One region of the Bradyrhizobium sp. SZCCHNR1002 genome, then DNA from elsewhere that is predicted to be linked to it. Evidence: predicted binding sites of a transcription regulator. Region 1 holds the regulator's gene; the other holds the start of a gene.
What was found. Region 1 encodes HrcA, which represses chaperone genes, less so after heat shock. Its sites were predicted from a motif close to GTTAGCACTCNCNNNNNGNGAGTGCTAAC; they were not measured.
Positions count from the first base shown of each region.

Region 2: a site for HrcA is predicted at 2,329-2,357, ahead of groES (co-chaperone GroES). Genes of this name have one in related genera too.

Region 1 is NZ_JAUHIS010000003.1:368,909-376,363, forward strand. It holds gene QX108_RS17965 (hypothetical protein) at 1-162, opposite strand, end outside; gene grpE (nucleotide exchange factor GrpE) at 365-985, opposite strand; gene hrcA (heat-inducible transcriptional repressor HrcA) at 1,105-2,193, opposite strand; gene rph (ribonuclease PH) at 2,369-3,082, shown strand; gene rdgB (RdgB/HAM1 family non-canonical purine NTP pyrophosphatase) at 3,079-3,723, shown strand; gene hemW (radical SAM family heme chaperone HemW) at 3,710-4,867, shown strand; gene QX108_RS17995 (penicillin-binding protein activator) at 4,908-6,128, opposite strand; gene rsmI (16S rRNA (cytidine(1402)-2'-O)-methyltransferase) at 6,433-7,392, shown strand; gene QX108_RS18005 (YraN family protein) at 7,379-7,455, shown strand, end outside.
Region 2 is NZ_JAUHIS010000011.1:6,784-14,238, reverse strand. It holds gene QX108_RS32590 (acyltransferase family protein) at 1-533, opposite strand, end outside; gene QX108_RS32585 (cupin domain-containing protein) at 689-1,318, opposite strand; gene QX108_RS32580 (usg protein) at 1,736-2,020, opposite strand; gene groES (co-chaperone GroES) at 2,401-2,715, shown strand; gene groL (chaperonin GroEL) at 2,807-4,447, shown strand; gene lepB (signal peptidase I) at 4,671-5,879, opposite strand; gene QX108_RS32560 (RtcB family protein) at 6,004-7,359, opposite strand.

The DNA of each region.
Region 1 (7,455 bases):
CACCAACAGCCAGCTGACGTCGGTATTCAACGGAACGACCTGGCGCAGCAGGATGGCGATGATGAACACGGCGCCGATCATCAGCCACGGCGTCATGGCCAGCCGCTCACGCGCCGGCGGAGCCAGCGACTGGCGCGTCACAGCTTCGAACTGGGAGCTCATGGAACGATCCTCTGCGAGAGTCGGCCTGACGCTAGCGGAGGTTGGTTAAGGCGCAATTTGCCGGTGCCGGGGATCTGTCTGGTGGGGGCGGCAACGCCGACACATGCCAAGTCAGACGGCATTGAGGCGCCGCATCCGATTCCGGATCGGCGCCTCTCGTCTTCAAATGAAGCTGGACGTCAAAACCGCAGCAGCGGCCGCGTCAGGCCGCGCTGTTCGACTGGTCGTTGCCGGCCGCCGGCGCCGCCTTGGCGCCGCCCTTGGACACGCCGACCAGCGCCGGGCGCAGCACGCGCTCGCCGATCATGAAGCCGGCCTGGACGACTTGCACCACGGTGCCCGACGGCACCGACGCATCCGGGACCTCGTACATCGCCTGCTGGAAGTTGGGATCGAACTTCTGCCCCGTCGGATCGAACTTCTTGACGCCGTTCTTCTCCAGCGTATTGAGCAGCGAGCGCTCGGTGAGCTCGACGCCCTCGATCAGCGACTTCAGGCCGGGATCGGCATTGTCCCGCGTTTCCGCCGGCACGGCATCGAGCGCGCGCTGCAGATTGTCGGCGATGTCGAGCACGTCGCGCGCGAAGCCGGTGATGCCGTACATCCGCGCGTCGGCGACCTCGCGGGCGGTCCGCTTGCGCAGGTTCTCCATCTCGGCCAGCGTGCGCAGCATCCTGTCGCGTGCTTCGGCGGCCTCCTTGGCGAGAGCCTCCGCTGAGCCGGTCTCGGGGTCGTCAGGCATGATGTAAGGTTTGGAGACCACGGGTTCGCTGGCCTGCGCCGGGTTTTCCGGATCGTTCTTGTGCAGGTCGGGATCGGTCATTGACAGACTCGCAAGTTCGGCTGACGGGTTTGTGATATGGGCGGGATATCGTGCTTTGGGCGTGGAAAATCAAGCACGGCCTGACGGCGGCGCCCTTTGCGGGTTAACCATGTCGAATGTCAGCCGCCCAACAGACGGCTGACCAGACGTGCCGCGTAATCGACGGTCGGAATCACGCGGGCATAGTTCAGGCGGGTCGGGCCGATGACGCCGAGCACGCCGACGATGCGTCCGGTGGCGTCCGAATAAGGCGAGACGATCGTCGACGAGCCGGACAGCGAGAACAGCTTGTTCTCCGAGCCGATGAAGATGCGAACACCTTCCGCGCTCTCCGCACGCCCGAGCAGATCGACGACGCCGCGCTTGGTCTCGAGATCGTCGAACAACCGGCGGACGCGTTCGAGATCTTCGAGTGCATGCAGATCCTCGAGCAGATTGGCGTGACCACGCACGATGAGCTGACGGTCGTCGCTGTCACCGCCCGACCAGCTGGCGACTCCTGCGGCGATCACCTTCTGCGTCAGCTGATCGAGCTCGGCCCGGTCGCGCGCCAGTGCCGTCTCGAGCTCGAGCCGGGCTTCCGCCAGGGTCCGTCCGCGAATCCGCGAATTGAGGAAATTGGCGGCCTCGGTGAGCGCCGAGGACGGCACGCCGGGCGGCAGCGTCAGCACGCGGTTTTCGACCTGACCGTCCTCGCCGACCAGCACGACCAGCGCGCGCTCCGGCTCCAGGCGGACGAATTCGATGTGCTTCAGCCGCGTGTTGGACTTGGCGGTGAGAACCACGGCGGCGGCACGGGTCAGACCGGAGAGCCGTGTCAACGCCTCGTCCAGCGCCGCTTCCACGGACTGGGCGCGGCCGACGGAGGCAAGCTGGCTCTGGATCGCCTGCCGCTCGGCCTCGGTCATGTCGCCGACCTGCATCAGGGCGTCGACGAAGAAGCGCAAGCCCGCCTCGGTCGGCAGCCGGCCGGCCGAGGTATGCGGCGCATAGATCAGGCCGAGCTGCTCCAGATCGGCCATCACGTTGCGCACGGAGGCCGGCGACAAGGGAACCGCGATCAGCCGCGAAATGTTGCGCGAGCCGACGGGCTCGCCGGTCGCGAGGTAGCTCTCGACGATCTGGCGAAAGATCTCGCGCGACCGCTCATTGAGCTGCGCGAGCCCCGCGGGCGGTGTCATCAGGTTGATCGGATCGTGGTGGGCCACCAGATATCCTCCTCACCCATCTGCATGTAATTTGGCCATGCGGCGGCTCGGTGGCAAGCCGATCTTGAGCGGGTGCTCCGGCGCTGATTCGCGCCCGATTATGCCCTTGCCGCTGCGGGTCCCGGCTCCTACAAGGCCGATCAGATGGGCCTTCTGCCTTTTTACGGAGAGAATCATGCGGCCGAGCCGCCGTGCACCGGATGAATTGCGGGCCGTGAGCCTGGAACGCGGCGTCGTCAAATATGCCGAGGGCTCCTGCCTGGTGAAGTTCGGCGACACCCATGTCCTGGTCACCGCCACGCTCGAGGACAGGCTGCCGCCCTGGCTCAAGGGCCAGGGGCGCGGCTGGATTACCGCCGAATACGGCATGTTGCCGCGCGCCACGCTGGAGCGGACCCGGCGCGAGGCCTCGGCCGGCAAGCAGACCGGGCGCACCGTCGAGATCCAGCGCCTGATCGGCCGCTCGCTGCGCACCGCGATCGACCTGGAAGCGCTCGGCGAGCGCCAGATCACGGTCGATTGCGACGTGCTGCAGGCCGATGGCGGCACCCGCACCGCCTCGATCACCGGCGCCTGGGTCGCGCTGGCCGACTGCATCCGCTGGATGAAGTCGCGCAACATGATCAAGACCGAGGTGCTGCGCGCCAACGTCGCCGCGATCTCCTGCGGCATCTACAACGGCACGCCGGTGCTCGATCTCGACTATGCCGAGGATTCCGAGGCCGAGACGGACGCCAATTTCGTCATGACCGGCGACGGCCGCATCATCGAGGTGCAGGGCACGGCGGAGAAGACCCCGTTCACCGAGGCCGAGTTCCTGGCGCTGATGGCGCTGGCACGCAAGGGCGTCGCCCGGCTGGTCGATTTGCAGAAGATGGCGGTCGCGTGAGCAGCAGCCACCGCAAGCTCACCGGCCGCATCGTCATTGCGACCCACAATCCCGGCAAGCTCGCCGAGATGCGCGAGCTGCTGGCGCCCTACGGCATCGAGGCGGTTTCGGCCGGCGAGCTCGGGCTCGGCGAGCCCGACGAGACCGGCGAGACGTTCGAAGCCAATGCCCGCATCAAGGCGGTGGCCGCGGCAGAGGCTGCGCAACTGCCGGCCTTCGCCGACGATTCGGGCATCGTGGTGCATGGGCTCGACGGCGCGCCGGGCATCTACTCGGCGCGCTGGGCCGGCCCGGGCAAGGACTTCACTGCGGCGATGACGCGGATCGAGCGGCTGCTGCAGGAGCGTGGCGCTGTCAGCGCCGACCGCCGCGGCGCCCATTTCGTCTCGGCGCTGTGCGTCGCCTGGCCTGACGGCCACATCGAGGAGGTCGAGGCGCGGGTCGACGGCACCCTGGTCTGGCCGCCGCGGGGCACGGCCGGCTTCGGCTACGACCCGATGTTCCTGCCCGACGGGCACGATCGCACCTTCGGCGAGATGACCAGCATCGAGAAGCACGGATTGCCGCCGCTCGGCCTCGGCCTGTCGCACCGGGCCCGCGCCTTCGTGAAGCTCGCGGAGATCTGCCTTGACCAGCGCTGACAGCGAAGCGTTCGGCGTCTATGTGCACTGGCCGTTCTGCCTGTCGAAATGTCCGTATTGCGACTTCAACAGTCACGTCCGCCACGCCGCCATCGACCAGGAGCGTTTCGCCCGCGCCTTCGCGCAGGAGATCGCGACCACCGCCGCCCGCATTGGACCCCGCACCGTCACCTCGATCTTCCTCGGCGGCGGCACGCCGTCGCTGATGCAGCCGCAGACCGTCGGCGCGATTCTGGATGCGATCGGCAAGCACTGGCGCGTCGCCGGTGACGTCGAGGTGTCGCTGGAAGCCAATCCGACCAGCGTCGAGGCGACGCGCTTTGCCGGCTATCGCGCCGCCGGCGTCAACCGCGTCTCGCTCGGCGTCCAGGCGATGGACGATGCCTCGCTGAAGATGCTGGGACGTCTGCACACGGCGGAGGAAGCGATGCAGGCGGTGGCGATCGCGCGCGGCGCGTTCGACCGCTATTCCTTCGACCTGATCTATGCCCGGCCCGACCAGACGCCGGCGATGTGGACCGAGGAGCTGGAGCGCGCGATCGGCGAGGCCGCCGAGCATCTGTCGCTGTATCAGCTCACGATCGAGGAGGGCACGCCGTTCTTCGGGCTGCATGCCGCCGGCAAGCTGAAGACGCCCGACGAGGGCCTGGCGCGCACGCTGTACGACGTGACGCAGGAGATCTGCGCCCGTCACGGCCTGCCGGCCTATGAGATCTCCAACCATGCCCGTCGCGGCGCGGAGTGCCGGCACAATCTCGTCTATTGGCGCGGCCAGGAATATGCCGGCATCGGTCCCGGCGCCCATGGCCGGCTCGACATTGACGGCATCCGGCACGCCACCGCGACCGACAAGCGGCCCGAGGCCTGGGTGATGCGGGTCGAATCCACTGGACACGGCGTCATGACGGACGACCTGCTCAATCGCGAGGAGCGCGCCGACGAGTTTCTGCTGATGGGGCTCCGGCTCGCCGAAGGCATCGACCCACGGCGTTATGCCGCGATCTCGGGGCGAGCACTCGATCCGCGCCGCATCGCGCTGCTGCGCGAGGAGGGCGCGATCGCGGTCGACACCGACGGACGGCTGCGCGTCACGCAGGAGGGTTTTCCGGTGCTGGACGCCGTCGTCGCCGATCTCGCCGCCTGAGGCGGCCGGCGCACTCGTCTTCGTTTGCGTCGCGCTGAAGCTAGGTCGCGCTGAAGCTCTTGGGCGCACCGGCCACGGCCTGCGCGCCGCCGCTGCCGACGCGCATGACCGCGAGCCCGCGCTCGTTGGTGCCGTCGCTGCGGAACCGAAACAGCCCGTCGATCCCGGCAAAGCCGGATGAGTTGGTCAGCACGTCCGGCGCGAAGCGTTGTGCGCCTTGCGTGCGCGCCAGCGCGGCAACCAGCGCCACGGCATCATAGGCCAGCGTTGCCGTGCGCACGGGATCGCCGCCAAAACGCGTGCGGTAGCGGCCGGCGAAGGCACGGAAGCCCGAAGGATCGGGCGCGGCATAGACACCGCCTTGCATGCTGGCGCTGTTGTAGACGCGCGGATGGTCCCACAACCCGGTGCCCAGCAGCTGGATGTTGCGCAGGTTCGCACCGGCCGCCGTGAGCGCATCGGCGGTTGCCACGACCGAATCGCCGTCGTCGGCCAGCAGCAGCGCATCGGCGCCGCCGAGCGCCTGCGCCACGGCCCGTGCGGGCATCGTGCGGTCGCCGGAATATTTCTCGAACGCCACGATTCGTCCGCCGCGGCGGGTGACGGCCGTCTTGAAGGCGCCCTCGACGACGGTGCCATAGGCATTGTCCGGGAGCAGCGCGGCAAAGGAACGTTTTCCCACGCTCGCGGAATAGTCGACGATGCGGGTGGCATCGGACTCCGGCAGGAAGCTCAGCAGATAGACGCCCCGTCCGGCGACGCTCGAATCGGTCGAGAAGGCGATCACCGAGACGTTGCGCGTCCGCGCCACCTGCGCGGTCGCCGGCACCGAGCCGGCGAACAACGGCCCGAGGATGATCTCCGCGCCTTCGTCGCACGCCTGTTGCGCGCTTTGCTGCGCGCCTTGCGGACTACCGGCGTCGTCCTTGATCAGGAGCTGGATGTTGGGGTTCTGAAACTCGGCCAGCGCCATCTCGGCCGCGCTCTTCATCGATTGCGCGGCGACGCCGGCGTTGCCCGATGCCGACAGCGGCAGGATCAGCCCGACCTTGACCTGACCGTTACCGGCCACCGCCGGCTGCTGCGGCGGTCCGGCGGGCGCCGTGGGCTGCTCGAATGGGTTCGAAAGCTGGCCGAAGCCCTGCTGGACGTTAGAACATGCCGACAGCAGCGGCGCGCCGAGGATCAGGCCAAGCGCCGTTCGCCGGGCAACCCCCTGGGGTCCCGGACCGTGAGAACTGGGATGACGCGGGCCCACCATGGCATCTCTTCGCTCGGCCGAGACCGGCCACAAGTTCCCCAACCGCACGTCCCCCAGGCCGTGCTGATTCACTCATATTGTCGACGAATAGTTAAGCAAAACAAAAGGCTGTCAGAGCCACACAGAATATCAAATCGACGTTTTGCACGGCCTATCCCCTGCTCGAAGCAATGCCCTTTGAAGTGCATTTTCGAACTTGAAGCTCTGATGAACGGCGCGGCCGGTCATGCTGGTTGGACCTTCACATTCATAGAACCACTGTTCCACGGTGGCATTCCCAGCCCCGGCCCTTTAAATTACCCCGATGGGCGCCAAGGCAATCCCGAACATCTCGCCGGACGACGGCAAATCTTCCACCTCATGGACATATCTGGTGGCGGGGCAGCGCGTGATGGCGCAGCGGGCGCGGCCGGGCCTGTACCTCGTGGCAACACCGATCGGCAATCTCGGCGACATCACGCTGCGCGCACTGGAGACGCTGGCCGGCGCTGACATCATCTTCTGCGAGGACACGCGAATCACGCGGCGGCTGGCCGAGCGCTACGGCCTAGGCGCCGAGCTTGCCGCCTACCACGAGCACAATGCCGAAGCGGTCAGGCCGAAGATTCTGCAGCGCCTGTCCGAGGGCGCGGCCATTGCGCTGGTGTCGGACGCCGGCACGCCGCTGATCTCAGACCCCGGCTACAAGCTGGTTCGCGCCGCCTGCGAGGCTGGACACGGCGTCACGGCCCTGCCGGGCCCCTCCGCGGTGCTCGCCGCGCTGAGTGTCGCGGCGCTGCCGACCGACCGGTTCTTCTTCGAAGGCTTTCTTCCCGCCAAGCAGCAGGCGCGGCGCACGCGGCTGGCGGAGCTGGCGCGCGTCGAGGCCACGCTCGTGATGTTCGAGGCGGGAAGCCGCGTGCAGGAAACGCTCGCCGATCTCGCCGACGTCATGGCGGGGCGGCAGGCCGCGATCTGTCGCGAGCTCACCAAGCTGCATGAGGAAGTTCTCCGCGGCCCCGTGCGCGCGCTCGCCGCCCAGGCCGACGAGCTCGAAACGCGCGGCGAGTTCGTGCTGGTGATCGGGCCGCCGCCGCGCGATGCCGCGGTGCTGACGCAGGATGCGCTGGACGCGCTGCTCAAGGATCTCCTGCCGCGGTCGAGCGTCAAGGACGCGGTCATGCATGCCGTCGAGTTGTCGGGCCGGCCACGCCGCGAGGTCTATGCGCGCGCGCTCGAGCTTGCCAAGGACGCGCGGTCGGGAGAGGCCGATGGCGAAGACTGAGCGTGCGTCCCCCGACAAGCCCGTCAAGACCGCCGCGCCGGAGCGCGTCGCCGCCTTCCGCAC
Region 2 (7,455 bases), on a different contig from region 1:
TAGAACTGCTCCTCGACGGCGAGCGACCAGGTGTGCAGCAGCGGCTTCTCCACCGCGGCATGGTCGAAATAGCCGGACTGCTGCCAGAAGAAGATGTTCGAGGTGAAGGTGACGACGGCCATGGCCGAGCGGGAGAACTCGGCGCGCTCCGAGGTCAGCAGATCCCAGGATGCCGGGATCGCGGCGAACGCCACCATGACATAGAGCGCCGGCAGCAGTCGCCGCACACGCCGTTCATAGAAGCCGGCAAACGAGAACTGCCCTTTGGCGATCTCGGCCGTGATGATGCCGGTGATCAGATAGCCGGAGATCACGAAGAAGATGTCGACACCGACGAAGCCGCCGAAGATGGCGGGCGCTTCGAAGTGGAAGCCGATGACGGCGAGCACCGCGATGGCGCGGAGCCAGTCGATGTCCTCACGATGCGCGGGAGCTGACGCTGCGGTCGAGCCGGCAACACCTGGCTGCGCGGGCGCATGCAGCCGTGGCGCGCGCTTGGCCGTGGGAGCGTATTGAACGACGAAGGAGGGCAACGGGACGGATACGCCTTACACAAGCCCGCGCCGAACGCCGCTCCGCATCCGTCGCCGGCCCATCCGTCCCCATCACGCGGGACTGGACGTCAACACACACGCGCGACGGCCGCCGTCCATCGCGCGTGAAATGTTTCCATCCGTTTCTGTCGCCTTTACGTCGTAAGTTCGACGGTTTTGAAGTCGGCCGGCAGGATCACTTCGAGCAGCTCGACGTCGTCGGAATAGTCGAGGATCATGTGCCGGATCTTCGGCGGCTGCGTCCAGCAGCTGCCCTCCTTCATCAGGGTCTCGCCAACGCCTTCGAGGTAGCTCTTCACCCAGCCCTTGAGCACATAGACCATCTGGAAGTCGACGGCATGGGTGTGCAGCTTCGACACCTCCAGCGGATTGCACGGCGGCAGCATGCGGATGACATGCGCGCGTGCGAGGCCATGGGTGGCGGCGGCGATGCCGAGATCGCGATAATGCGCATAGGCGCGCAGGCCGTCGGCCTTGAAATCCTCCTCGCGGTGGTGAGAGATCGCGACCTTCTGCTTCGGCCGCCGCGGCGCCGGCGCCGGCCGCCCCTTGCTCACGAGCGCCTTGCGCGCGGACGGCGCAACGGCCCTGCCCGGCCTGGCGGGCGTGTTGCCAAGCGTCTTGGCGATGGTCTTGGCGATGGCCTTTGCGCTGGCTTTGGCGGGCGCCTTCGCAGCCGCCTTGCTACTCTTGCTGGTCTTCAGCGCTGCGGCCTTGGCGGCGGCGCGTGATGCCGGTTTGGTGATGCGGCTCTTGCTGGCCATGGTGCTCTCCCTGCGAGTCCTCGATGCAAGGCTAGCACATGTTGTCGAACGTCAGCAGCTTCTCCAACAAAGGTCGTCATTCCGGGGCGTGCGAAGCACGAGCCCGGAATCCATTCCTCCGCGCGTTATGCCGCCCGATGGATTCCGGGCTCGCGCTACGCGCGCCCCGGAATGACACCGGTGATGGGGCGGCGACCACAGCTCATGCAGGGCTACGAACTGCGACCTCGTCGCTAGGGGGATACGGATTGGAGAGATTCAGTAGCTTCTCCAACAAAGGCCGTCATTCCGGGGCGTGCGAAGCACGAGCCCGGAATCCATTCCTCCGCGCGTTATGCCGCCCGATGGTTTCCGGGCTCGCGCTGACGCGTGCCCCGGAATGACACCGGTGGTGGGACGGCTGCGGTGCCCGTCAGCTCAATGCAGCCGGAACACGCCGTCGACGGCGCGCAGCTCGGCCGGCTTGATCAGCTTCGAATGCGCCACCGTGACCGAGTGCAACGGGCCCTCGATCTTCTCCTGCCAGAACGCCAGGAAATCCTGCAGCGCCGGGAATTTCGGAAACAGGTCGTAGTTCTGCCAGACATAGGTTTGCAGCAGCGAGCGATGGTCCGGCATCCGATACAGGATCTGCGCGGTCGTCAGCCCATAACCCAGCACCTGTTTCCGAAAGTCCTCGGAAACCTCAACCCTCGACACCATGCCAACCCTCCGTTTCTGGAGCGCATGTCCGCGTGGCAACCGGGATGGAGCCACCCGGCAAAGATGCGCTCACTGCAAAAGAAATGTGACGCATGTCCTCAACCCATCTCAAGCTTAAATGTTTAACGGCATGTTGAAAAATGCTGCATTAGCAGCCACTTAGCCCAGGTGCTAATACGGTGTTTCGCGTTTCGTTCCGCTCGTGTTAACGCTATCGGAACGCTTTGGCAGAGCGCGCAGTTGACTGCTAATTTTTCTGCTACAAGGCCTTGCCCGGCTGGACACTCTCCCCTAAATCCAGCCCGCGTGCTGGCACTCGCCGGCATCGACTGCCAAATCTCCAGAAACTGACAATCGCTTCAATTGCTTAGGAGGACTGTATGGCTTTCCGTCCGCTTCACGACCGCGTCGTGGTCAAGCGCATCGACGCCGAAGAGAAGACCGCTGGCGGCATCATCATCCCCGACTCGGCCAAGGAAAAGCCCTCGCAGGGCGAAGTGATCGCGGTGGGCCCCGGCGCTCGCGACGAGAGCGGCAAGCTGGTCCCGCTCGACGTCCAGGTCGGTGATCGCGTGCTGTTCGGCAAGTGGTCGGGCACCGAGGTCAAGATCGACGGCCAGGAGCTGCTGATCATGAAGGAAAGCGACATCATGGGCGTCCTGACCGACGTCGGCGCCAAGAAGAAGGCCGCCTGATCCAAGCTCGCACAACGCTCACCCTGAGGAGCGCGCCTGCGGGCGCCTCGCCAAGGGGTGAGACAGACAATTCAACTCAGGGAAACCCAATATGTCAGCGAAAGACGTAAAGTTCGGCGTCGAAGCCCGCGACCGCATGCTGCGCGGCGTGGACATTCTCGCCAATGCCGTGAAGGTCACGCTCGGTCCGAAGGGCCGCAACGTCGTCCTCGACAAGTCGTTCGGCGCGCCGCGCATCACCAAGGACGGCGTCACCGTCGCCAAGGAAATCGAGCTCGACGACAAGTTCGAGAACATGGGCGCGCAGATGGTGCGCGAGGTCGCCTCGAAGTCCGCTGACGCGGCCGGCGACGGCACCACCACCGCGACCGTGCTGGCCCAGGCCATCGTGCGCGAAGGCGCCAAGGCGGTTGCCGCCGGCATGAACCCGATGGATCTGAAGCGCGGCATCGACCTCGCGGTCGAGGCGGTCGTCGCCGATCTCGTCAAGAACTCCAAGAAGGTCACGTCGAACGACGAGATCGCCCAGGTCGGCACCATCTCCGCCAACGGCGACTCCGAGATCGGCAAGTTCCTCGCCGACGCCATGAAGAAGGTCGGCAACGAGGGCGTGATCACAGTCGAGGAAGCCAAGTCGCTCGAGACCGAGCTCGACGTCGTCGAGGGCATGCAGTTCGATCGCGGCTACATCTCGCCCTACTTCGTCACCAACGCCGACAAGATGCGCGTTGAGATGGACGACGCCTACATCCTCATCAACGAGAAGAAGCTGTCGTCGCTGAACGAGCTGCTGCCGCTGCTCGAGGCCGTGGTGCAGACCGGCAAGCCGCTGGTCATCGTCGCCGAGGACGTCGAGGGCGAGGCTCTGGCCACGCTCGTCGTCAACCGCCTGCGTGGCGGCCTGAAGGTCGCTGCCGTCAAGGCGCCGGGCTTCGGCGACCGCCGCAAGGCCATGCTGCAGGACATCGCGATCCTGACCGGCGGCCAGGCGATCTCGGAAGACCTCGGCATCAAGCTCGAGAACGTCAACCTCTCCATGCTCGGCCGCGCCAAGAAGGTGATGATCGACAAGGAGAACACCACGATCGTCAACGGCGCCGGCAAGAAGGCCGACATCGAGGCGCGCGTTCAGCAGATCAAGGCGCAGATCGAGGAGACCACCTCGGACTACGACCGCGAGAAGCTGCAGGAGCGTCTGGCCAAGCTCGCCGGCGGCGTCGCGGTCATCCGCGTCGGCGGCGCGACCGAGGTCGAGGTCAAGGAGCGCAAGGATCGCGTGGATGACGCGATGCATGCGACCCGCGCGGCTGTCGAGGAAGGCATCCTGCCGGGCGGCGGCGTCGCCCTGCTCCGTGCCTCCGAGCAGCTCAAGGGCGTCCGCGCCAAGAACGAGGACCAGAAGACCGGCATCGAGATCGTCCGCAAGGCGCTCTCCGCCCCGGCCCGCCAGATCGCGATCAACGCGGGCGAGGACGGTTCGGTCATCGTCGGCAAGATCCTCGAGAAGGAGCAGTATGCGTACGGCTTCGACTCGCAGACCGGCGACTACGTGAACATGGTGTCCAAGGGCATCATCGACCCGACCAAGGTCGTGCGCGCCGCGATCCAGAACGCAGCGTCGGTGGCCGGCCTGCTGATCACCACCGAGGCGATGGTCGCCGAGCTGCCGAAGAAGAACGCCGGCGGCCCCGCGATGCCTCCGGGCGGCGGCATGGGCGGCATGGACTTCTAAAGTCAGGCTTCCAACGCGAATACCAAGGGCGCAGCGCAAGCTGCGCCCTTTTTGCTTTGGACGAGTAGAATGGGCAAAGGCGGCCGCGCCGTCGCCGCAGGCGCGAACGGGTGGCGCCATGCCCACCATCTTGCTGATGAGTTTGCAGGACGATGGCGGGCACGCTGCCGCCTTTCAGCGGCCGCTTTCCCCACACTCTGCCGACCTCACTCCGGCGCGTGCTTCAGCGCACCATCGTCCCGATCCGCTCGAACCGGGCCCGCGGTCCTTCGTCGACACCGCCGGCCCCCGAGAAGAAGATCATGCCGAAGCGGCCGATGAGGTTCTCGACCGGGATCGCGCCGATCTGTGACATGCGGCTGTCGGTCGAATTGTCCCTGTTGTCGCCGAGCATGAACAGATGTCCGGCCGGAACGGTGGTCGGGTTCGTCTCATCGAAGGCGCCGTGGTCGAGGCAATCGATCGTCTCATAGCTCGCGCCGTTCGGCAGCGTCTCCCGCCAGCGCTTCGCCGGACGCGAACTTCCCGCACAAGCCTCCTCGCCCGCGACATCGGCCAGCCGCTCGCGCGCGACCGGCTGTCCGTTGAGATGAAGCACGCCGTCGCGCATCTGGACGCGATCTCCGGGCAGGCCGACCACCCGCTTGACGTAGTCGACGCCGCCTTCGCCTCGCGGCAGGCGGAAGACGACGACGTCGCCGCGCGCGGGCATTGCGCCGAAGATGCGCCCCGCGAACAGCGGCGGCGCGAATGGCAGCGAATAGCGGCTGTAGCCATAGGCGTATTTCGTCGCGAACACGTTGTCGCCGACCAGCAGGGTCGGCATCATCGAGGCGGCGGGCACGCTGAACGGCTGGAAGGCAAAGGTTCTGACGGCCAGCGCGCCGAGCGCCGGCACCAGCAGCGCCGCAACGGCATAGGTGAGGATGCCCCGCCAAAGACGGAGGCCTGCGACCTCGGCCATCATCGCTGCGGTCACGGCCATCGCCCAGAGGCCGCAGATGCCGCCCAGAATCTGCAACGGCATCGAGACGCCGGAGACCTGGCCCGCGCTCGCTGATGCCGCAACGATCGCGACGCCGCCGAGAATCACCGGCAGTCCGCCAAAGGCGAGGGCTGCGCGCATCGCCGCGGCCGACGCCTGGCCGCCCAGTCGACGCACCAACCATGCAGCGATCGCGCCGAGGACATAGAGATTGATCACGCCTAGCGCGCCCCCGATCGCCAAGCAGAACAGGAGCGCGCGCCAGTCGAACAGATCGTTCGCCGTCCCGAAGCCGAGCACCGTGTTGATGGCCGAGGCGACCCCGCCTGCAACCGCGAGCGGCACAACGAGCGGATGCGGCAACCGCGCGACGATGCGCGCAATCGTGCGCCGCGGGTGCAGCCACACCGACACGAACGGCGATCCCTCGGGCGTCGTCACGGGCATGATATCGGACATGGATCATCCTCATTCGGCACAGCTTCACTTGAGCCGCGCGCGACATGGTTGCGGTCAATCATGCCGCACGCGCAAGCGAAAGCGCAAAGGCTATTGCACGGGCAGAGCCCGCCTACGACGGCACCGATCGCTTCTTCCGCCACGGCGCGTCGTCCTCCCAGTCGCCGGCCATGATCGAGCCGTAGGGGATCACCTCGTCGACGACCTCGCCGAGCCCGAAACGCGCGATCTGCGCGCGTACTGACGCCGCATTCTTGTAGGCCTGCGGCAGCTCCGAGAGGTCGGGCTTGCCGCAATAGAACCGCGCGTCGATGCCCTCGGGAAGGTCGGGGCGATGCTCGCGCAAGAATGCCTTGCGGCCGAGATTGCGGCCGGCACCGTGCGGCGCGAAACCGAGCGCGTCCTTGTTGTCGCGATGCTTGATGATCAGCACCGGCTCGGCCATGTTGAGCGGCACGATGGTGCGGCCGTCATCATCGGCCGAGAAGCCGGACCAATTCGGCGTTGCGCCCTTGCCGTGGTAGTACAGGCCATCGCTCTTCTGGAAGACGAAGTTGTGCTCGTTCCAGAACCGGTCGGCGACGGCATTGCCGAGCTTGGCCGCCGCGAGATCATGGATCGCGTGATGATTGGCCCTGGTCCACAACCGCGCCACCTGCAGCGCCTCCCAATAGGCGCGGCCGTCGTCGCTCGACGCCCTGATCCAGGCGCTGTGCTCGGGGACCTTCGGCGCGTGGATCGCGGTGTGTTTGCGCGCGACCGCCATGCCGCGCTTGTAGAGCTGCGCGCCGAAGCCGCGCGAGCCGTGATGCGTCACCAGCGCCGCCTGCCCCGTCGACTTCAGATGCCCGACGAAGGCGAAGTGATTGCCGTCGCCCTGCGTGGCGAAATGGCCGACCGCGAAGCGCTCCAGACCTTTGAGGAAGGGGTTGTTGTCAAAACCCTGCATCACCTCGTCCGGCGGCTGGTGCAGCCGGTCGCGGCCGCCGGGACCGAAGTGAGTGACGGCGTTGACAGCATCGAGGATGCGCTTGGGATCGTCCTTGCGCGCGAACACGGTCACCGCCACCGAGCAGCAGATATCAGACGAATGGAAGCCGGGATGGATGGCGTCCTCGCACGCCACCACGCCGCCCACGGGAATGGTGCCGAGCGCCGTGCCCGACGGGCAGGCGTCGGGCATCACGGCGCCGGCCACGATGGTCGGCACCCGCATCAGCGCATCCATGTGCTGCGCGACCGCCGCGACATTGGCACGCTCGAGCTCGTTCTCGGCCTCGATCAGCATCGCAAACGGCACGCCATTGGTGCGCATCAACGCCTCCGCCGGCTGCAGCGCCTGCAACGCGACGAAGATCGCGTCATCATCGGCACCCTCGGCGCGCAGCGCGTTCGCGGTCGCCAGCGCGTCCTTGAACCAGCGGCCCGGCTTCAAGCCCCAGGCAATCAGAGTGTTTCCGTCGATCATGGCAGGTCTCGCGTTCGGTCGGATTCGTTTGTTGCCGCGAACGGGCATTGCGTTCACCTGCGACACTCCCTCCGCCGTCATTCCGGGGCTCGCGCA